One region of the Mesorhizobium robiniae genome, then DNA from elsewhere that is predicted to be linked to it. Evidence: predicted binding sites of a transcription regulator. Region 1 holds the regulator's gene; each other region holds the start of a gene.
The links. Region 1 encodes PhoB, which activates phosphate uptake and scavenging genes when phosphate is short. Its sites were predicted from a motif close to TGTCATNNANCTGTCAT; they were not measured.
Positions count from the first base shown of each region.

Region 2: a site for PhoB is predicted at 3,457-3,473, ahead of ppk2 (polyphosphate kinase 2). Genes of this name have one in related genera too.
Region 3: a site for PhoB is predicted at 5,107-5,123, ahead of ABID19_RS23585 (PhoX family protein). Genes of this name have one in related genera too.

Region 1 covers NZ_JBEPMC010000007.1:294,434-302,062, reverse strand. Annotated here, with positions in the region: gene ABID19_RS21070 (ROK family protein) at 234-1,481, shown strand; gene phoB (phosphate regulon transcriptional regulator PhoB) at 1,680-2,369, opposite strand; gene phoU (phosphate signaling complex protein PhoU) at 2,386-3,090, opposite strand; gene pstB (phosphate ABC transporter ATP-binding protein PstB) at 3,128-3,943, opposite strand; gene pstA (phosphate ABC transporter permease PstA) at 3,957-5,570, opposite strand; gene pstC (phosphate ABC transporter permease subunit PstC) at 5,563-6,951, opposite strand; gene ABID19_RS21040 (PstS family phosphate ABC transporter substrate-binding protein) at 7,076-7,629, opposite strand, start outside.
Region 2 covers NZ_JBEPMC010000011.1:1,450-9,078, reverse strand. Annotated here, with positions in the region: gene ABID19_RS26015 (sensor histidine kinase) at 111-1,448, opposite strand; gene ABID19_RS26010 (response regulator transcription factor) at 1,448-2,119, opposite strand; gene ABID19_RS26005 (aldo/keto reductase) at 2,259-3,302, opposite strand; gene ppk2 (polyphosphate kinase 2) at 3,580-4,500, shown strand; gene ABID19_RS25995 (dihydrofolate reductase family protein) at 4,755-5,399, opposite strand; gene ABID19_RS25990 (HepT-like ribonuclease domain-containing protein) at 5,560-5,862, opposite strand; gene ABID19_RS25985 (nucleotidyltransferase family protein) at 5,911-6,207, opposite strand; gene hemB (porphobilinogen synthase) at 6,257-7,288, opposite strand; gene ABID19_RS25975 (pyridoxamine 5'-phosphate oxidase family protein) at 7,381-7,629, opposite strand, start outside.
Region 3 covers NZ_JBEPMC010000009.1:73,332-80,960, forward strand. Annotated here, with positions in the region: gene urtD (urea ABC transporter ATP-binding protein UrtD) at 1-77, opposite strand, end outside; gene urtC (urea ABC transporter permease subunit UrtC) at 82-1,314, opposite strand; gene urtB (urea ABC transporter permease subunit UrtB) at 1,311-2,927, opposite strand; gene urtA (urea ABC transporter substrate-binding protein) at 3,050-4,330, opposite strand; gene ABID19_RS23580 (hypothetical protein) at 4,661-5,056, shown strand; gene ABID19_RS23585 (PhoX family protein) at 5,179-7,092, shown strand; gene ABID19_RS23590 (GMC family oxidoreductase) at 7,165-7,629, opposite strand, start outside.

The sequences.
Region 1 (7,629 bases):
ACTGACCCGAGGGCCGGCATAAAGGCTCCTATTTTTTCGAGCCTCGAAAAAACACTGATCCAACGCCGAAGCGCTGTCAACATCAATTCTGATGGATTTTGATGGCTTTCCGGCTTTTTTTCGAGCCTCGGAATAAACCGTGACAGCGGCTTCTGCTTCTGCCACTATTTGTCCGACATTATCGACGGCTTCCGATTTATGAGTCGCCGCGGTGACAGGGAGGAAGCAGCAGAATGTCGGTTGGAATCCGTCATGACGATTTGCGCCGCCGCAACCGGGCGATGGTGATTTCGGCCGTACGCCGGGCCGGCCAACCATCGCGGACCGAGATCGCGGCAACCACCGGCCTCAGCCATTCGACCATATCGGCGATCTGTTCAGACCTGATCCAGGAAAGCATCCTGACCGAGAGCAGAGCGAGCGAGGCCGTTTCGCTGAAACGCGGCCGGCCGCAGGTCGGCCTCGGCCTCAATCCGGAAGCGGCAGCGGTGTTGGCCGTCGTGTTGTCGCTGAATTTCCTGTCGGTCGCCGTCATCGATTATGCCGGACAAGTGGTCGCCGAGGAACAGCGCCGGCTGGACACGCTGACCATGTCGCGCGACGAGCTGATCGGCGAATGTGTCGCCATCGTCCGGCGACGGCTCGAAGATCCCGACCTCGACGTCCAAAGCGTCGCCCGCATCGCACTGGCGATCCAGGGCATTACCGATTCGCATGCGCGCGCCATGTTGTGGTCGCCGATCACGCCGCAAACGAACATCGCTTTCGCCGACATTCTTGAACGCGAATTCGGCATCCCGGCCATCATGGAGAACGACTGCAACATGATGGCCGTGGCGCTGCGCTGGCGCGACCCGGATCGCTACCGCAACGATTTCATCGCCATCCTGCTCTCACACGGCATCGGTATGGGGCTGGTGCTGAAGGGCGAACTGTTCACCGGCACCCATTCTTCAGGCGGCGAATTCGGGCACATGATCCATCGGCCGGGCGGCGCGCTTTGCCGGTGCGGACGGCGCGGCTGCGTCGAAGCCTATGCCGGTAACTACGCCATCTGGCGCAATGCAAGGCAACTGAGCGAGAATGCCGAACCGGTCGCCGATGTCAGCGATGCCGACATGCGGGCACTGGCGGCCCGGGCGCGCGAGACGGACGGACCGGAGCGCGAAGCCTACCGTAAGGCCGGCGAAGCGCTCGGCTTCGGGCTAGGCAGCCTGTTTGCGCTGATCGATCCGGCGCCGGTCGCCATGGTCGGCGTCAGTGCTGCCGCCTTCGACCTGATCGAGCCGGCCCTGCGCGAGGCCATCGCCCAGACCGCCGGCGGCCAGCATTCGGGTTCCATTTCCTTCGACACCGAGCCGAACGAATTGCCGCTGATCCGCGAAGGCTGCGCCATGCAGGCGCTGAATTTCGTCGACCAGGAGATTTTCGCGCCGGGCGCGCAAGGAAAGTCCGGCACGATCAGGAAGGACGTAGCCTGAGTTCGAAAGGCAAGGAAAAAAGGCGGATTGCGGCTTGGGATGTGTCGAGTTTCAGGTCAGGCCGCGCCGGAGTCGAAGACGGGCGCGAAACAACCAAACCGGTGGCTTCCGAGAACCAGAACGGAGCGTAACGTTTAAGTACGTGCCGGAAGCGCAGGAAATCGCCATTCGCGGGCCGGCATCACCTGGAGTATCAGCCTAGTCTTCCCTGATCGCATAGCCCGCGCCGCGGATGGTGCGGATGACATCGGGCATGCGACCATTGTTGACCGCCTTGCGCAACCGCCCGACATGGACGTCCACCGTGCGCTCGTCGATGTAGATCGTCTCGCCCCAAACATTGTCGAGCAATTGGCTGCGCGAGAAGACCCGACCGGGGTGCCGCATCATGAATTCGAGCAGCCGGAATTCGGTCGGCCCGAGCCGGATCTCGCTCTTCTTGCGGTAGACCCTGTGCGATTCGCGATCGAGCATGATGTCGCCGACCTTCAGCACGCTGGACAGCACTTCCGGCTTGGCGCGGCGCAGCAGCGCCTTGACCCGGGCCATGAATTCCGGTGTCGAGAACGGCTTGACCAGATAGTCGTCGGCCCCGGTCGAGAGCCCGCGCACCCGGTCGCTCTCCTCGCCGCGCGCGGTCAGCATGATGATCGGCAACCGCTCGGTTTCGGGACGCACCCGAAGACGCCGGCAAAGCTCGATGCCGGAAACCGCCGGCACCATCCAGTCGAGCACCAGAAGATCGGGTACGTTTTCCTGCAGCCGGATTTCGGCCTCGTCGCCGCGTGTCACCACCTCGACCTGATAGCCTTCGGATTCCAGATTGTAGCGGAGGAGGACGCCCAGCGGCTCTTCATCCTCCACCACCATGATGCGCGGCGCGATCATCGATCGGTCACCCCCGTCATGTCGCCGGCGCCGTCGTCGTTTCGTCGAGCTTCGGGCGATCCGCCGGCAACTGCTGCCCGGTCACGACATAGTAGGCGTTTTCGGCGATGTTGGTTACATGATCGCCAATACGCTCGAGATTCTTGGCGCAGAACAGAAGATGCGTGCAGGCGGTGATGTTGCGAGGATCCTCCATCATGTAGGTCAGGAGCTCGCGAAAAACCGCCGTGTATTTGACATCGACCTTCTCGTCGGCTGCGCGCAGTTCCTTCAACGCGTTGGCGTTTCGCGACACGTAGTGCTCGACCACGCCGCGGAGCTGTTCGAGAACGAGATCCGCCATTGCGTCGATACCGTGCGAGAGATTACGCGGCGTGGCGCTCTGTCCGACTGCGCTGACCCGCTTGGCTATGTTCTTGGCCAGGTCGCCGATGCGCTCCAGATCGCCGGCCATGCGGATTGCGCCAACCACGGCGCGCAGGTCTTGTGCCATCGGCTGCCGCTTGGCGATCAGTGTGATCGCGCTGTCGTCGAGTTCGCGCTGCCGGGCATCCATGATGGCATCGTCCGAAACGACGCGCTGCGCCATCGCATTGTCTGACGCGAGCAATGCGCGGATCGACGCAGCTACCATCGCGGCGGCAAGCTCGTCCATGTCACGGATCAGCCTGTCGATGTGTTCCAATTCCTCGTCGAAGGAGGCGACGGTATGTTCACCCATGATGCTGTCCTCGTGTTCGAATTCGCCGCCGGACCGCTCAGCCGAACCGGCCGGTGATGTAGTCCTGGGTGCGCTTGTCGTCGGGGTTGGTGAACATCTTGTCGGTCGCGCCCTCCTCGACCAGATAGCCGAGATGGAACATCGCCGTTCGCTGCGACACGCGCGCTGCCTGCTGCATCGAATGGGTAACGATGACGATCGTGTAGTTCTGACGCAGCTCGTCGATCAGCTCCTCGACGCGGGCGGTGGCGATCGGATCGAGCGCTGAGCAGGGCTCGTCCATCAGGATCACTTCCGGCGACACCGCGATGGCGCGCGCGATGCACAGGCGCTGCTGCTGTCCGCCGGAAAGGCCGGTGCCCGACTCGAGCAAGCGATCCTTGACCTCGTTGAACAGGCCGGCCTTCTTCAGGCTCGATTCGACGATGCCGTCCAACTCCGCCTTGCTCCTGGCCAGACCGTGAATGCGCGGACCGTAGGCGACGTTTTCGTAGATCGACTTCGGAAACGGGTTCGGCTTCTGGAACACCATGCCGACGCGAGCTCGCAGCTCGACGACATCGATTTTCGGGTCGTAGACATCCTCGTTGTCGAGCGTGATCTTGCCGCTCACCCGCGCGATGTCGATCGTGTCGTTCATTCGGTTCAGGCAACGCAGAAAGGTCGACTTGCCGCAACCCGATGGGCCGATCAACGCCGTCACCTGGTTCTCGCGGACATCGAGATCCACGTCGAACAGAGCGCGCTTCTCGCCGTAGTGAACAGAGACCTTTTCGCCCTTCATCTTGATCGAAGGTTCGTTGGTTCCGCTACTCAGTTTCTGTTCGACGCTGGCTTCCGTCATGATGTTCATATCCTCTAACTCCTTACCAGCGCCGCTCGAAGCGCCTGCGCAGTATCACCGCGATGGCATTCATGATGACCAAAAACACCAGCAAAATCAAAATCGCCGCCGAAGTCTTCTGCTGGAATCCAGCTTCCGGGAAATCGGCCCACATGAATATCTGCACCGGCAGGATCGTCGCGGGATCGGTGAACCCGCCGGGAATGTCGACGATGAAGGCGACCATGCCGATCATCAGCAACGGCGCGGTTTCGCCCAGCGCATGCGCCATTCCAAGGATGGTGCCGGTCATGATACCCGGCATCGCCAGCGGCAGGACGTGATGGAATACGGTCTGTACCTTGGACGCTCCGATGCCAAGCGCGGCCTCGCGGATCGACGGTGGCACGGCGCGCAGTGAAGCGCGTGAGGCGATAATGATGATCGGCAGCGTCATCAGCGCCAGCACCATGCCGCCGACCACCGGGGCCGAGCGCGGCAGGCCGAAGAAATTCAGGAATACGGCCAGTCCAAGCAGGCCGAAGACGATCGAGGGCACCGCCGCCAGATTGTTGATATTCACTTCGATGATCGTCGTCAGCCGGTTCTTGGGTGCAAATTCCTCAAGATAGATCGCCGCCGAAACGCCGATCGGGAAGGCGATGGCGAGCGTCACGATCATGGTCAGGAACGATCCGACGACCGCGCCCCAGACACCGGCCAGTTCCGGCTCGCGGCTTGCGCCGGTGAAGAAGAAGATCGAGTTGAACCGGCTTTCGATCAGGCCGGCGCTCTTCAGCGTATCGAGCCAGACGATCGTCTTGTCCGAAATCTTTCGCGATGCTTCCGGCGTATTGATGACGCGCAGGAATGCCTGGCCGCTCGCGGCGGGCGCCATGCTGTCGAGCGCCTTGATCACGGTGCCCTTTGCGATCGCCGTCCCGTTCGCCCCAGGCGACAGCGCGGTCAGCTTGACCGTGCCGCCATTGAACGCGACCAGCAGCGACGACGCGCCGCTCGTCAGCGTGAGCATGCCGTTTTCGCCCTCGGTCGCACCATGGCCGCGCGCCAGCGCCAGCATGGCATCGTCGCCGAAGGTCAGATCGATGTCGCCGCTGGTTTGCGAAGGTGTGACGCTTGTTGGAATTGCTTCGTCAGAACCGACGTCGGCAAGCAAACCCTTGAGATAAAGATCGGCAAAATCGTCAAGTGGGACCGCATAGTCCACCGTTTTTCCGAGCATCCCCGGATCAGCAGCGATATCTTTGCGCAGGAACACGCCTGTGCCCGTGGAAATCAACCCGCGCAGCAGGCGCTTGTCCTGACGGCTCGTCACATCCGGAAATTTTGCCGTAAGCGCTTCCTGGGCGATGGCGTCGTAATTGACGGCATCGAGTTTCGCCGGGTCGACCTTGGCCGCCGAAAGATCGATCGGCAGCGTCAGATAATTCTGCCGCAGCGCCGGAATCGCCTGCGTGACGATCGTCGACAGGAGCAGCACAAGGAAGAGGCCGGCCAACGCGACGGCTGCGGCGCCAAGCCATTTGAACCACGTTTCCGTGCGGTAACGGCCCTTCAGCCGCGCCTTCGCGGCATCGTCGGTATGAATGCTGACGGGGCGTCCGACGACGCCGAATGACGAGATCGCATCAGTCATATTGCTCTCGGTACTTCTGGACGACGCGCAAAGCGACGATGTTGAGGGAAAGCGTGATGCAGAACAGCACCAGGCCGAGCGCAAAGGCTGCAAGCGTCTTGGCGCTGTCGAACTCCTGATCGCCCACAAGCAGCGTCACGATCTGCACCGTCACGGTGGTGACGGCTTCGAGCGGGTTCGCCGTGAGATTAGCTGCCAGCCCCGCCGCCATGACCACGATCATGGTTTCACCGATTGCGCGGCTGACGGCGAGCAGCATCGCCGAAACGATACCCGGAAGGGCCGCCGGAAGGATCACCTTTCGGATGGTTTCAGACTTGGTCGCGCCGAGGCCGGCGGAACCGTCCCTCAGCGATTGCGGAACGGCGTTGATCACATCATCGGAAAGCGAGGAAACGAAGGGAATGATCATGATGCCCATGACCACGCCTGCGGCGAGCGCGGATTCTGACGCGACGTTGAGGCCGAGGCTTTCGCCCAGACCACGGAAGTAGGGTGCAACCGTCAGCGCGGCGAAGAAGCCATAGACGACAGTCGGAATGCCGGCGAGGATTTCCAGTACCGGCTTTGCGACCGCGCGGACGCTTTTGGAAGCGTAATCCGAAAGATAGATCGCAGCCATCAGCCCGATGGGCGCAGCTACCAGCATGGCAATGAAGGTGATGAGCAACGTGCCGGCAAACAGCGGCACCATGCCAAAAATGTCCTGGTTAACCGCTCCGGCTTCCGCTCCGGCACCGGTGAAGGCGCTCTGCGGCGACCAATGCGTGCCGAACAGGAACTTATAGAGCGGCACCTGTTGGAAGAACCGCAGGGATTCGAAGATAAGCGACAGGACGATACCGATCGTCGTCAGGATCGCGACCGCCGAACAGGCGATCAAGAATGCGCGAAGAACGCGCTCGACCACGTGGCGCGCCCGGTAGGCCTGTGCGATGCGCGAATAGGCCCAGTAAAATCCGGACGCCAACAGGATGAGCGCGATACCCCAGATGATCCAGGTGCTGGTCGCATGAATCGATTTGTAGACGGCCGCGGCCGCCTCTTTCGTGGGATCGGCGAAGCCGACAAGCCCGCCAAAGGCCATCGCGCGAGCGTCGCGGATGAAAGCTTCGACTTGCGGAATGCCCATTCCCGACAACTCGGCGGAGAAGCGGTCGGCGATGATCGACGATTCAATTCCCGGCGTCACCATCGACCACAAAACGATCGCAAGCAGCGCGGGACCGGCAGCAAAAAGCGCCAGGAACATGCCATGCTGGCCTGGCAGCGAATGCAGCCGCGCGACGTCGCCATTGACACTGGCAATAGCGCGTGTGCGGCCTATCCAATAGGCCGCAGCAGCCAAAACTAACAGAAGAACAACGAGATAACCGACCATGATTTTAGGACGTCCCCTCGACCGCCGGCCATCCACCGGCTCAAAGCACGGGACGTTGGTCCCGCGCTTTGTGCTTTAGAGCTTGAGGGTCAGAGCGGATATTTGCCCGGACCCCCGAAAAAAATCAGGAGCCCATGCCCTTCAGGGCCTTGGCGTTTTCGGCCCACGTGGCGCGCTCGGCGTCCGGCAGCGGGATCAGGCCCTTGTCGGCCAGATAACCCTCAGGACCCCATGCACCCTCCGAGGTATACTCGGCGATGAACTCTTGCATGCCGGGGATGACGCCGACATGCTCTTTCTTGGCATAGATGTAGAGCGAGCGGGAAACGCCGTACTTGCCGGATGCGATGTTCTCGAAGGTCGGCTCGACGCCGTCGACCTTGTGGCCCTGCAGCTTGTCGGCGTTCTGGTCAAGGAACGAGAAACCAAAGATGCCGAAGGCATTGGGGTTGGCTTCCAGCTTCTGGACGATCAGATTGTCGTTTTCGCCGGCCTCGACAAAAGCGCCGTCTTCGCGGATTTCGCCGCAGCCCTTTTCATTAGCCGCCTTCACTTCTTCCTGGCAGGCCGCGTCCATGACGAGTTCAACGAACGCGTCGCGCGTGCCGGACGTGGGCGGCGGGCCGAGCACCTCGATCTTTGTCGCGGGAAGCGACGCATCGACATCCGACCAGTTCT
Region 2 (7,629 bases), on a different contig from region 1:
ACAGATCATTTCGAGCAGCGACGGGTACTGCCGATGCGTACTGCCCGCTGGCAGATCGAGGGCTCGTCACTGAGCGAGCGAGGCGCAGACCTACGATTGCTGCGGAGCTATCAGAGCCGGATCGCCACCTGCGTGCCGGTCGTGCTGCTTGTCATGCTGACCTGGCCCCGATGGTTGGCGACGATCTGCTTCACCAGGCTCAAACCGAGACCTGCGCCGGCGCTTCGTGGGGTGACGCGGTAAAAAGGCTCAAACACCAGTTCCCGATGCTCTGCCGGTATGCCTGGTCCTTCATCGGCCACATTGATCTCTCCGTCGGCCGAGACAGAGATCGTGATCGTTCCGCTATTGCCGCCGTGGTCGATCGCATTGCGAACCAGATTGCTGATCGCTCTCGGCAAAGCGGAAGGGCTGCCGCGCCGTTCCAGGTTCTCCACATCGCTTTCAAAAGAAATCTGGTAGCCAGCAGCGATAGCCAGCGGCGCGAGATCGGCAACGGCGGTTCGTGCGATTTCGACGAGATCGACCGTTCCATCGAGATCGGTCGTCTGATCGTTGCGCTCAAAATCGAGGAGCTGTTCAGCCATCTCAGCCAAACGCGCGACGTCAGCCAACAATCGCAGACGATCCTGACCCTCGGGCATCCCGTCGATCCGTATCTGCATGATGGCGATAGGTGTTCTGAGCTCATGCGCTGCATCGATCAGGAAGCGCTGGCGTTTTCGGAACTCATTTTCGAGCCGGTCGAGTGTTCCGTTGAACGCAGTCACCAATGGGGCAACTTCCCCAGGGATTCCGTCCACTGGAAGGCGTACTCCGTACCGGCGTGGTTCGATTTCCGATGCTTTGCGAGCGACATCGCTCACACCGGCTAAACCCCGCCCGACGATACGGGGGACGGCAAGGAAGATCGCAGGCAAGGCAATTGCGATCAAAGAGATATAGATCGGATAACTGTCGGCCAGAAGGGCGAGAACGGGCCAGCCCTTGTCATTGAAGCCGCCAAATAGAATCCGGACCTCACCCACCACGGTCTCGACATTATCGATCGAGGCGATCTCATTGGTACCGACAGATCCCCTGATATCTGCGTCCTGGAACAGGTACGCCAGATGGGCGAGCTCGGCATAGGGAGCTGGTACGGCGCCGTAGGATACCGAAGCACCGTCTAACGTGGCCGCGACATACCACAGTTCGCTGTTCTGCTGCCTAAGCGAGATCAGCTCCGGCGTATCGCGTATTTCAAACGCTCCTTGCGGGTCGCGTGCAACCGCTCCGGCCATCAGGGAGGTGATTTTGCGCTCCATGGCAACATTCGGCGACATGACGGTAGTGGCCCATATGCAAAGCCCGACGATCACTGCGGCAACCACGGCGACAATGACGAGACTGAGCTGCCAGCTCAGCTTCCACCAAAGTGATGGATTCAGCCTGTTGCCTACGCGCATCATTCTTCCTTCAGGAGATATCCGACGCCGCGGATGTTGTGGACCGCGACGCCGGCGCCGGCATCCAGCAGTCGCTTGCGCAGTCTGGAAATATGCGCATCGAGCGCGTTCGACTGGATCTCTTCTTCGTAATTGTAGACTGCCGCCTCAAGCGTCGACCGCAGGACAGTTTTTTCCTTCCGCTTGGCCAGCGCGGCCAGAACGAGAAGTTCGCGTCTAGGCAGATCGAGCGGGATAGCGTCGACGGTCACGCTCAAATGCAAGGGATCGATCACCATTCGACCCACAGCGATATGAAGTTCCGCCAGACTTGCCGGTCGCCGCAGAACGGCCCGCAAACGAGCCATCAGCTCTTCGACGAGAAACGGCTTGCCCAGATAATCGTCGGCGCCGACGTCGAGACCTTCGACACGTTCCAATGGCTCGTTGCGCGCCGTCAGCACGATGATCGGCGTATCGGTTCCTGTCCGCCGCAACGCCGGGATAAAGGTTAATCCCTCGCCGTCGGGCAAACGCCGGTCCAGGAGGATCGCATCGTAATCGTTCTGGCGCGTCAACTCGATTGCGTCGGCGAGATGCATCGTATGGTCGGTGACGATGCCATGCTTTTTCAGTGCCACCGACAGCGCGTCCGCCAGTTCCCTCTCGTCCTCTATCAGTAGGATTCTCATCACCCTCACCGCTTTATCCGCACCCGGTGTTTTCACCACCAAGATTGCAGCAGCATTGCGGAGCTTGAAGGGCAGTCAGCTAATGCTGCTGCAGATGCAGAAAACCTGGACTAGGGCGTGTCGAGATCGTTCCGATCCTTCAGATGGCATCCCGGTCGAGAACCAGATCGGCCGGACCGAACCGGTCTTTTGCGGTGAACTGCTGATGCCAGTAGGGGTAGAGAACGGGCGGGCGGCTGACCGCATCGAGCCGTTTGCGGTCGTCGTCGGTAAGCGCCAGGCTTGCAGCGGCGATATTGTCCTTGAACTGGGCTTTGGTCCGGCCGCCGATGACCAGCGAGCTGACCGCGGGCCGGCCGAGCAGCCACGCAAGCGCCACCTGCGCGGCCGACACGCCATGGTTCTTGCCGACATAGGCAAGCACGTCGACGATCCGCCACAGCCGGTCCTCGTCGCGGATCGGCGGTTCCTTCCAGCCGCTGAGCTGGCGGGAGGTGGCCTGGTCGCGATGGTATTTGCCCGACAGCAATCCACCGGCGAGCGGGCTCCACACCAGCACGCCGAGCCCCTGGTCGACCGAGATCGGCAGCAGTTCATATTCGGCTTCGCGCGCTTCCAGCGTGTAGTGGATCTGCTGGGTGACGAAGCGCGGCTGGTGCTGACGATCGCTGATCCCCAGCGCCTTCATCACTTGCCAGCCGGAATAGTTGGAACAGCCGACATAGCGGATCTTGCCCTGAGTAACGAGCGTGTCGAGCGCGGCGATGGTTTCCTCGAGCGGCGTCGTGCCGTCCCATTCGTGCAGGAAATAGATGTCGATGACATCGGTCCTGAGGCGCTTCAGGCTTTTTTCGCACTCGCGGATCAGATGGTAGCGCGACAGTCCTTCGTCGTTAGGACCGTTGCCGATCCGCATGCGCGCCTTGGAGGCGATCAGCACATCGCCCTTGCGTTTGCCGCCGAGCGCTTCGCCGATGATCTCTTCCGAAAGCCCATTCGAGTAGACATTGGCGGTGTCGATGAGATTGATGCCCGAATCGATGCAGAGGTCGATCATCCGGCGCGCCTCGTCGAGATCGGTCTTGCCGACCGCCGAAAATGCGCCGGCGCCGCCAAAGGTCATGGTGCCCATGGTCAGCGTCGAAATCTTCAGCCCGGAATGGCCGAGAGTGCGGTATTCCATGTCAGATCCTCGCAATTGCGTTGAGAAGGGCTGGCTCGAAGATAGCCCGAAATGAGCTGGTATTTGTAGGACAACTTGCAAGGCTTGTCGCCCATGCCGTGGGGGGCGGGTCGATCACATCTCACGGATTTGGCCGGCCGGCGCACAGGCCGACTGCAATAAAACCGTCATTGCGGGTCTATATCAAGTCGGCTCAGGGTTCCGTCTCCGGCTCGGTTGACCGGGAGGCAGGCGCCCGGCCAGAAGCCGACATGGGCTCGCACGCGGAGCAGCGCAAATGACCGAAGCTAAACAGAATTCTCCTGCCAGGGATTGGCTGGAGGCGGAGCTAGCCGACACGCTCGACGAAGACTACGAGCTGGAAATGTCGGAACCGGCGCTGTCGCTGGAAATCGCCAAGATCTACAAGAAAGCGCATCCGCCCTCGATGGATCGCCAGCAGTATTTTCGCGACCTGATCACGCTGCAGTCCGAATTGATCAAGCTGCAGTCCTGGGTAGCTTACCACAAGAAGAAGCTGGTGGTGGTTTTCGAGGGCCGCGACTCGGCCGGCAAGGGCGGCGTCATCAAGCGCATCACCCAGCGGCTCAATCCGCGCATCTGCCGCGTCGTCGCCTTGCCGGCGCCGACCGAACGCGAGAAGTCGCAATGGTATTTCCAGCGCTACGTCCCGCATCTGCCGGCAGGCGGCGAGATCGTGCTGTTCGACCGCTCCTGGTACAACCGCTCCGGGGTCGAGCGGGTGATGGGATTTGCCGAGCCGGATCAGGTCGAGGAGTTCTTCCGCGACGTGCCGGAGTTCGAGCGCATGCTTGTCCGTTCCGGCATCACACTGGTCAAATATTGGTTCTCCATCACCGACGAGGAGCAGCAGATGCGCTTCCAGATGCGCATCCATGATCCGATGAAGCAGTGGAAGCTGTCGCCGATGGACCTGCAGTCGCGCGTGCGCTGGGAGCAGTACACCAAGGCCAAGGAGGAGACTTTCGCCCGCACCAACATTCCCGAAGCGCCTTGGTTCATCGTCGAGGGCAACGATAAAAAGCGTGCACGGTTGAACTGCATCGACCATCTCCTTAAGCAGATGCCTTATGAGGAGGTGCCGCACGAAGAGATCATACTGCCGGAGCGCGTGTTCAATCCCGAATACGAGCGCCAGGTGCTGCCGCGCGAGCTGTATGTGCCGGAGAAGTATTGAGGCAGGGATCCCTTCTCCCCGTCACTATACGGGGAGAAGGTGCCGGCAGGCGGATGAGGGGCGGCGCCAACCTCAACAAATGAACCCGCCAAAATCACTGCGTGGATCAAACTTATTCTGATATCATATTGCCCGCGGTTGCATTGTCCGGCAGCGTAACCTTCGATCGCTTGCGCCGCCCCTCATTGCCCTGCCGGGCATTTCTCCCCGTATAGTGACGGGGAGAAAGGGACCTGCACCAAGGGTTTCGCCTCCTAAGCGCGCTCAATAATGAAATGCGTGGCATTCGGCGTCGCGACCTGCTCGCTGCAGCGGTAGCCGAGCTTGAGCATGTCGATGCCGGCAAACAGGTTCTCGCCGGAGCCGAGCAGCATCGGCGAGATCGCCAGATGCATGTCGTCGATGAGCTTTTCCCTGAGATATTGCCGGACCGTGGCGACGCCACCGCCGAGCCGGATATCCTTGCCATTGGCAGCTGCCTTCGCCTTTTCCAGCGCCGAGTGGATACCGTCAGTCACGAAATGGAAGGTCGTGCCGCCCTCCATGACGATAGGATCGCGCGGATGGTGGGTGAGCACGAAGACCGGCACATGGTAGGGCGGATTGTCTCCCCACCAGCCTTTCCAGCTTTCATCCGGCCACTCGCCGCGGATCGGCCCGAACATGTTGCGGCCCATTATCCACGCCCCGACGTTTTCGAAGCTGCGCGCCACGAACCGGTCGTCCGTGTCGGTCGTCCCGCGATCGTCGCCAGACATGTTGCGGAAGGTTCGGGTGCCGAACATCCAATTGTGCAGGGCTTCCCCGCCGACGCCCAGCGGTTCTTTCAGGTCCTGGTCGGGACCGGCGCCGAAGCCATCGATCGACAGGGTGAAAGCGTTGACACGAAGTCTGGACATGAGAGCCTCCTCGATAACCAGTTGTGAAATGCAAGCGGTATCGCTCTAACGAAACCGATTGCATTTTGCAAGTGGTATTTTGAATCGCCGCCGAATGATGAGCGGCTGGTTTGGGCCAGCCGCGTCAGGACCACTGCCAAGACGGCGGTTGCAGCGGCGGTTACTTGCGCCGCGATGCTTCGAGGATGCGCTCGACAGCTAGGCGTAGCGACGGCAGACTGTCTGTCACTACGGTCCAGACGATAGCGTCGGAAGTCTTGTGATATTCGTGACGCAAAATGTCGCCTATTCCACGAACCTGCTTCCAGGGAATTTCTGGAGCAAGAGCGATCAAATCGTCCGGGATGTGCCGGGTGGCTTCGGATATAATCTCGATGCCGCGCTCTACGCCATGACGAAGCAGCCAGTCATCCCGAAAGTCGTCCAGAGTCTTGCCGGCGGTGGCAGTGCCAATGCCATCCAAGGCCGCTATGATCTCGGCTAGGATCGGCTCAAATCCGGCGGACTGCCATCAGAACACGCGCACAGCCGATTGTTCGATCTCGGCCTTCAACATAGGGTGAAGGCTGTCGCGTGTGGTGATGTCGATTTCCGCTGACATCTTCTCTTCCAGAAATTGCTTGATGCCGACCAGATCGATCAGAGAGAAGCGCCGCGCCGGATCATAGTCGATGAACAGATCAAGATCGCTGTCCGGCTGTGCATCGTCCCGCGCCGCCGACCCGAACAGATAAAGCGAAGTCGCGCCCATGCCTTTGATGGCATCTGCGTTTCTCTGCAACCGTTCGATGACCTCATTCCTGCTCATGGGTCCATTCTAGCGGATTGCATCAAAATCCCAAAATGATTGCGAGTATCTACCCCTTCAGCATTTCCGCCACTTCGGGCGCGAAATAGGTGAGGATGCCGTCGCAGCCGGCGCGCTTGAAGGCCAACAGCGATTCCAGCATCGCCTTGTCGCCGTCGATCCAGCCATTGGCGCCGGCCGCCTTGATCATCGAATATTCGCCCGACACCTGATAGGCGAAGGTCGGCATCCGGAATTCGTCCTTCAGCCTGCGGATGATGTCGAGATAGGGCAGGCCGGGCTTGACCATCAGCATGTCGGCGCCCTCGGCGAGGTCCTGCTCGGCCTCGCGCACGGCCTCGTCGGAATTGGCGTGGTCGAGATAGTAGGTCTTCTTGTCGCCCTTGAGCAGGCCGGCGGTGCCGACCGCCTCGCGATAGGGTCCGTAGAAGGCGGAGGCGAACTTCGTCGCATAGGACATGATCGCCACATCCTGAAAACCATTGGCGTCGAGCGCATCGCGGATGGCGCCGATGCGGCCGTCCATCATGTCGGAGGGGGCAATGATATCGGCGCCGGCCGCGGCCTGGATGACGGCAGCCGCCGTGACCTGCTCCACGGTCTGGTCGTTGACGATGATGCCGTCGCGCAAGATGCCGTCGTGGCCGTGCGAGGTGAAGGGATCAAGCGCTGCGTCGGTGATGATGCCGATCTCGGGCACCGCGTGCTTGATGGCGCGCGTGGCGCGGTTGATGACGTTTTCCGGATCGAGGATGTGCGAGCCGGTCTGGTCGCGCAGGCCGAGTTCGACATTGGGGAAGGTGGCGATCGCCGGAATGCCGAGCTTAGCGGCGCGCTCGGCCTCCTTGACGGCAAGGTCGAGCGACAGGCGGAAGACGCCGGGCATGGCGGCGATCGGTTCGCGGATATTTTTCCCATCGACGACGAAGATCGGCCAGATCAGATCATCGACCGTGAGCCGGTTTTCCTGGACGAGGCGGCGCGACCAGTCGGCCTTGCGCATGCGACGCAAACGGCGGCTGCCGGTGATCTCGTCGACGCTGCGCGCGCCGGCAGGCTTTGCTGGGGTGAATTTGTTCATCGCCAAAACTCCGGATCGGGCGGCTTTTACCACGAGCTTCCGCCGCTGACCAATGCGACGATTGTGCCAGCGTGTCCGTGGCTCGCTGGCAGCTACGGATTTGGCGGCCATGCAAGCTCGGGACCCGTTCTGAAGAACGAGACGTTGTTGGTGAAAATGCTGGCCGGGGCAAGCCGGATCATGCGCCCATCCGGATGTTCGATCTGGGCCACGTTGTCGATGAACCACTGGTTCCAGCCAGATTCTGGACCAAGATATTTTCGAAGCAGCCGTTTGAAGCGATCTGGCGACATCGGTTCGATGGTGGCGGCGCCGCGCAGCCCGAGGTGGAGCAGAATACC
Region 3 (7,629 bases), on a different contig from region 1:
AAATTGTTGATGGCGCGAAAGCCGTCGAAGGAAACCGAGACGCCGTCGAGATAGAGGATCGTGTTCGACTTCGACATCGCTCTACTCCGCCGGCTGCGGTTCAGGGCCGGAAGCGGACCAATCGCCGGGCGCTCTCGCCGCACCGCGAACGACCTTCGGTGGCGCCGGGACGTCAGGATCGGTGCCGGCTTCCTCGGCGATCGAGGCCGCGCGGAGCGCCTTGGCATTGCCACGCCAGGAATCCCACATGCCGATAATGCCCTTGGGCAGGAACAGCGTGACGGCGACAAACAGCCCGCCCAGCGCAAACAGCCAGAACTCGGGCAGCACGCCGGTGAACCAGGATTTTCCGGCATTGACCACAAGCGCACCAATGATCGGCCCGACGATGGTACCGCGTCCGCCAACGGCTGCCCACACCACGACCTCAATCGAATTCGACGGTTCAAACTCGCCCGGATTGATGATGCCGACCTGCGGCACGTAGAGCGCTCCGGCGATACCGGCCATGACGGCCGAAACGGTGAAGGCGAACAGTTTGACGTTCTCCGCCCGCCAGCCGAGAAAGCGCGTGCGGCTCTCGGCGTCACGCACCGCCATCAGCAGCTTGCCGTATTTGGAACCGACGATGGCCCAGGTGACGTAGACGGCGAGCGCGAGCGTGACGGCGCTGGCCGCGAACAACGCCGAGCGTGTCGCATCGGCCTGCACGTTGAAGCCCAGAATATCCTTGAAATCGGTCAGGCCGTTGTTGCCGCCGAAACCCATGTCGTTGCGGAAAAACGCCAGCAGCAGCGCATAGGTCATCGCCTGGGTGATGATCGAAAGATAAACGCCGGTGACGCGGCTGCGGAAGGCGAACCAGCCGAACACGAAGGCGAGCAGGCCGGGCACCGCTAGCACCATGATCGCGGCAAACCAGAAATGGTCGAAACCGTACCAGAACCATGGCAATTCCTTGTAGTTCAGGAAAACCATGAAATCGGGCAGCACAGGATTGCCGTAGACGCCGCGCGAGCCGATCTGGCGCATCAGATACATGCCCATCGCATAACCGCCGAGCGCGAAGAAGGCACCGTGGCCGAGCGAAAGGATGCCGCAATAGCCCCAGACGAGATCGAGCGCCAAGGCTAGCAGCGCGTAACACAGATATTTGCCGGTGAGCGCGACGATATAGGACGGCACGTAGAACGCACTCGTCGGCGAGACCGCAAGATTGAGCAGCGGCACGATGATGGCGACCGCCAGCAGGATGAAGATGGTGATGGCGATGCGGCGGTCGGCGCCGGCGGCGAAGAAGCGTCCCGTGATCATGCTTCCACCGACCTGCCCTTCAGCGCGAACAAGCCGCGCGGGCGTTTCTGGATGAATAGGATGATGAGGACCAGGACGACGATCTTGCCGAGGACTGCCCCGGCATAAGGTTCGAGGAACTTGTTGACGATGCCGAGCGAGAAGGCGCCGACCAGCGTGCCCCAGAGATTGCCGACGCCGCCGAAGACGACGACCATGAAGCTGTCGATGATGTAGCCGCGGCCGAGATTGGGCGAGACATTGTCGATCTGGCTGAGCGCGACGCCGGCGATGCCGGCGATGCCGGAGCCCAATGCGAAGGTCAGTGCGTCGACCCATGGCGTCCTGATGCCCATCGACGCGGCCATGCGGCGGTTGGCGGTGACGGCGCGCATCTGCAGGCCCCAGGGCGTGCGCTTCATCACATAGAGCAGCACCGCGAACACGCCGAGCGCGAATACCAGTATCCAGAGCCGGTTCCAGGTGATTGCAAGCTGGCCGACATCGAACGATCCGGACATCCAGGAGGGATTGCCGACCTCCTGGTTCGTCGGTCCAAAGATGGTGCGCACCGCCTGCTGCAGGATCAGCGAGACGCCCCATGTCGCCAGAAGCGTCTCCAGCGGGCGGCCGTATAGGAAACGGATGACGCCGCGCTCGATGGCAAGGCCGACGAGCGCCGCGACGAGGAAGGCGAGCGGCAGTGCGATGGCCAGCGACCAGTCGAACAGGCCGGGAAAGGAATTGCGGATCACTTCCTGCACGACAAAGGTGGTGTAGGCGCCGAGCATGACCATCTCGCCATGCGCCATGTTGATGACGCCCATGACGCCGAAGGTGATGGCGAGGCCGATCGCCGCGAGCAGCAGCACCGACCCCAGCGAAATGCCGTACCAGATGTTCTGGCCAGCATCCCACAGCGCCAGCGTCGAATTTATGTTACCGATCGCCGCCGTCGCCGCGTCCTTGACCGTGCCCTCGGAATTGGCCTCGACGGAGGTGAGCAGGGACACCGCGTTGCGGTCGCCGCGCGCGCCGATCAGGGCGATGGCCGCCAGTTTGTCGGCCTCCGGCCTGTCCGATACCAGAACGGATGCGGCGCGGGCCTGTTCGAGCAACGCTTTGACGCTTGCCACGGTTTCGCTGGCGATCGCGGCATCGAGGGGCTCGATGTTTGTGGCATCGGGCGTCTTGAACATTGTGTCGGCGGCAGCGATGCGCGCAGCCGGGTCCTTCGCGCCGAGCGTCAGTGTGCCCAGAGCATCGCGGACGGCGCGGCGCAGCGTGTTGTTGACCTTGATCTTGGTGATCTCGCCCTTGGCCGCATCGCCGGATTTTTCACCGCTCAGCGGATCGAGCAACTCAACGCTACCGCCACCTTCCTTGCCGATGAAAACCAGGGAATCGGCCTTGCGGACGTAGAGATTGCCCTCCGCAAGCGCGCCAAGCGGGCGTTCGACGGCAGTATCGCCGGTGGCCGCGAGCTCGTCCACGACGGCTTCGATCGCCGAAAAATTCGAGGCGGAGGCAAATTTGGCGATGATGGCGCGCAGATCCGCTTCGGCAGCGTTCGACGGCAACAGCATCCCCAGGAGGAGCAGCAGCGTCAGCCCAATCGCGCGGATGAAGATCATCGGTTTCTGGCGACTCTCGAAGGGTTGAATTTGGCGTCCGGGCGGGCTGGAGGAGAGGAGCTCGCCCGGACGCATCGCGGTCTAGGTCGTGGAGAAATCCACGACCGTCAGACCCGGGAGGATCAGTTGGTTCCCTTGCCGCCGCACTTGCCGGTGGCGACATTGAAGTTGCCACAGGACAATGGCGCACGCCAATCGGAGATCAGGTCCTTCGAATCGGGCAAGAAGTCGGACCACTCGTCACCCATCACCAGGCCGGGCGTCTGCGAGACGGTCTCGAATTGGCCGTCGGCCTGGATTTCGCCGATCAGCACCGGCTTGGTGATGTGATGGTTCGGCATCATGGTCGAATAGCCGCCGGTCAGGTTCGGCACTGAGACGCCGATCACGGCATCGATGACCTTGTCAGGATCTGTGGTGCCGGCCTTCTCGACCGCCTTCACCCACATGTTGAAGCCGACATAGTGGGCTTCCATCGGGTCGTTGGTGGTGCGCTTGTCGTTCTTGATGAACTTGTGCCAGTCGGCGATGAACTTCGCATTCTCGGGCGTGTCGATGCTCTGGAAGTAATTCCAGGCAGCGAGATGGCCGACCAGCGGCGCGGTGTCGAGACCGGCAAGCTCTTCCTCGCCGACCGAGAAGGCCATGACCGGGATGTCCTCGGCCTTGATGCCCTGATTACCGAGCTCCTTGTAGAACGGCACGTTGGCATCGCCGTTGACGGTCGAGACGACGGCGGTTTTCTTGCCGGCCGAGCCGAACTTCTTGATCGCCGACACCTCGGTCTGCCAATCGGAGAAGCCGAACGGCGTGTAGTTGACCATGATGTCTTCGGCGGCGACGCCCTTGGCCTTCAGATAGGCCTCGAGAATCTTGTTGGTGGTGCGCGGATAGACGTAGTCGGTGCCTTCAAGCACCCAGCGTTTCACCGAGCCGCCGTCCTCGCTCATCAGATAGTCGACCGCGGGAATGGCCTGCTGGTTCGGCGCCGCTCCGGTGTAGAACACGTTGCGCTCGCTCTCCTCGCCCTCATACTGGACGGGGTAGAACAGGATGTTGTCGAGCTCGCTGAACACCGGCAGCACCGACTTGCGCGACACGGAAGTCCAGCAGCCGAACACCGCCGCGACCTTGTCCTTGGAAATCAGCTCGCGTGCCTTTTCGGCGAACAGCGGCCAGTTGGAAGCCGGGTCGACGACGACCGCTTCGAGTTTCTTGCCGAGCAGACCGCCCTTTGCATTCTGCTCTTCGATGAGCATCAGCATGGCGTCCTTCAACGTCGTCTCCGAAATCGCCATGGTCCCCGACAGCGAATGGAGAATGCCCACCTTGATGGTATCGTCGGCCGCCTTGGCCGGGACGCTCGTCAGCAGGCCGGCCGTGACCACGCCTGCCGAAACCATTCTTGTTATTGTCGAGAAACTGCCCCTCATATTCCACACTCCCAAGCTGGTTGATCGCATCGCAACAGACCATGCAACGGCTGTGCCAACCGCGGGAGCAAAATTGAACGCGCTGAGATTTCCTAGGTCTATCAGCTGGTTAGTATATTAGCGGCCAGATGTGGGCGCTGTCATCCGTGTTCCGCTTGAGAAAAAACCGCAAACCACCGCCTAATTTTTGCCCAAGTGCCAATTAGTGCGTAAATTTTGAGCAATCCTATATTACGAGCGATGACCCGTTGCAGCTTTGCGGGAAAATAGGGCAAATTCGATCTTCAAAAGAGCGACGTCATGCCCTCCAGGATCTCTCGTATTTTCATCACCATGCTTCTGGTTGCGGCCACCGGCAGCGCACGCGCCGACTTCACCGACGGCAAACTGCCCGACGGGGCCTATCACTGCGAAGTCTATCTGCTGGGCATGTTCCTCAGTCTCGGCGAGATCACCATCAAGGGAAATGTCTATAGCGGCCCGGTGACCTTCGGAGCCGCCCGGCAGGGCTACAATTATCAGATGAATGCAAATGGCGAGATCACCTGGCTGGGCCCGTTGGGCGGCTACACGACCGGCGGCAACTCGATCTCGCTCACGCAAGCCACTCTGGACGGTCAAACCAGCCCGTCCTTCGACATCATCATGAAGCAACCTGACGGCGCCTTCACCGCCTCAACCTGCACAAAACGTTGAGCGACGGCTCAGGGCCGCCGACCTCTTACCAAGAAGTATTTTTCCTCTCATGTCATCCGGATGTTGCCGAAGCAGCATAGGCAGCGCTGCGCCGTCACCATCCACCCAGAGAGGCAGACATCATGGCCAACTCCCCGTCATCACCCTCCCCTGTCATTCGCGACGTCATCGCCGACCGCGTCTCACGCCGCGGTCTGCTGAAAGGCGGCCTTGCATCCGGCGCGCTGATTGCCGGCGGCAGCTTCGTCGGCTCACTGTTTGCCGGCGAAACACATGCCGCTGCTGCGCTCTCGACGCTGGGCTTTCCCGAGCTGAAGCGCGTCTACGACAAGACCCATGCCGCCGCCGAAGGGTACGAGACCACGATCGTGGCACGCTGGGGCGACGCGCTCGCAACCGGCCTGCCGGATTTCGATGGCAACAAGGTCGCCGCCGACGAGCAGGAGAAGCGCTTCGGCTACAATTGCGACTACATCGCCTTCATGCCGCTGCCGAAAGGCTCGGTCAATTCCGACCACGGCCTGCTCTGCGTCAACAACGAGTACATCTCTCCCAATGTGATGTTTCCCGGCATGACCGAGGACGATGCCGGCAAGACGATGACCAGGGAACAGGTCGACCTCGGCATGGCCGCGATGGGCCATTCGGTCGTCGAGATTGTCCTGAAAGATGGCAAGTGGGCGACCGTCGAGGACAGCCCGCTCAACCGCCGCATCACGGCCAACACCGAAATGACCGTATCCGGTCCCGCCGCCGGCCATGCGCTGATGAAAACCTCGGCGGATGCAACCGGCACCAAGGTTCTCGGCACCAGCTACAATTGCGGCGGAGGCGTCACCCCATGGGGCACGGTGCTCACCTGCGAGGAAGGCGTTTCCGACATTTTCGGTGGCGATCCGAAAAAGGCACCCATTGCCGACATCCTCGATCGCTACGCTTTCGACGGCTCCGACTTCTATGGCCGCGCCCGTTTCCATGACCGGTTCAACCTCGACAAGGAGCCGAACGAGGCGAACCGTTTCGATTGGGTGGTCGAGATCGATCCCTATGATCCGACTTCGAAGCCGGTGAAGCGCACTGCACTCGGCCGCATGTCGCACGAAGCCTCCACTGTCGTCGTCAACAAGGATGGCCGCGTTGCCGTCTACATGGGCGACGACGACTATTTCGAATACATGTACCGCTTCGTCTCGAACAAGGCCTACGATCCGGCGAACCCGGCCTCCGGCAAGGACCTTCTCGATGACGGCGTGCTGTCGGTGGCGCGTTTCGATGCCGACGGCACCATGACCTGGCTGCCGCTGGTTCACGGCCAGGGCAAGCTCACCACCGAAAACGGCTTTGCCGATCAGGCCGAGGTGCTGCTGAAGACACGGCTGGCTGCCGATGCACTGGGTGCCACGCCGATGGACCGGCCAGAGGACATCGAGACCAGCCCGGTGACCGGCCGCGTCTATGCGGTGATGACCAAGAACAAGAAACGCGACCAGTCGAAGGTCAATCCGGCCAACACGCGGCCCGAAAACCTCTGGGGCCATATCGTCGAGTTGATCCCGCCCGGCGGCCGTGGCGCCGAGGCCGACCATACCGCCGAAAAATACGAATGGGACCTGTTCGTGCTCTGTGGCAATCCCAAGGACGCGGCAGTCGGCGCGACCTTCCATGCGGACACGTCGGAGGATGGCTGGTTCGTCTGCCCCGACAACATCACCTTCGATCCGGCCGGGCGGCTCTGGGTCGGAACCGATGGCGCCAACGACTTCGACCTGCCGGATGGCGTCTACGGCATAGACACCGAAGGTCCGGCACGCGGCCTGCCAAAGCTGCTTTTCACCTGCCCGCAGGGCGCCGAGGCTAGTGGCCCCTGCTTCACGCCGGATGGCACGACGCTGTTCCTATCGGTCCAGCACCCGGCCGAGGACGCCGAGACACTCGACAAGGCCGCGACGCTGTGGCCCGACTTCAAGGACGGCCAACCGCCGCGGCCCGCCGTGGTCGCCATCCGCCGCAAGGATGGCAAGCCGGTCGGCGCGTAGCTCTGGCGCCGACAAAAAGAGGCGCGGAACCTTGCGAGGCTCCGCGCCAGCAAGCAGCCGGGAGGGCTACGGCTAGATGCTCTTCGCCGACATCTGTTCGGCGATATAATCGGCCTGACGGATCGCCAGCGACACGATCGTCAATGTCGGATTTTCGGCACCGCCGGTGGTGAACTGGCTGCCGTCCGACACGAACAGGTTCTTGATGTCGTGCGCCTGGCCATGCTTGTTCACGACGCCGTCGGCCGCCTTTTCGCTCATCCGGTTGGTGCCGAGATTGTGAGTCGAAGGATAGGGCGGCGTCGGGAAGGTCCGCGTCGCGCCCACCGCCGCGTAAAGGGCCGAGCCCTGCTTGTAAGCGTGGTTGCGCATCGCCGTGTCGTTGGCGTGGTCGTCGAAATGGACATCCGCCACCGGCATGCCGTGCTCGTCCTTGATATCGGCATGCAGGGTGATGCGGTTTTCCTCGCGCGGCATGTCTTCGCCAACGATCCACATGCCTGCCATATGGTCGTAGTGATCGAGCGCCGTGGTGAA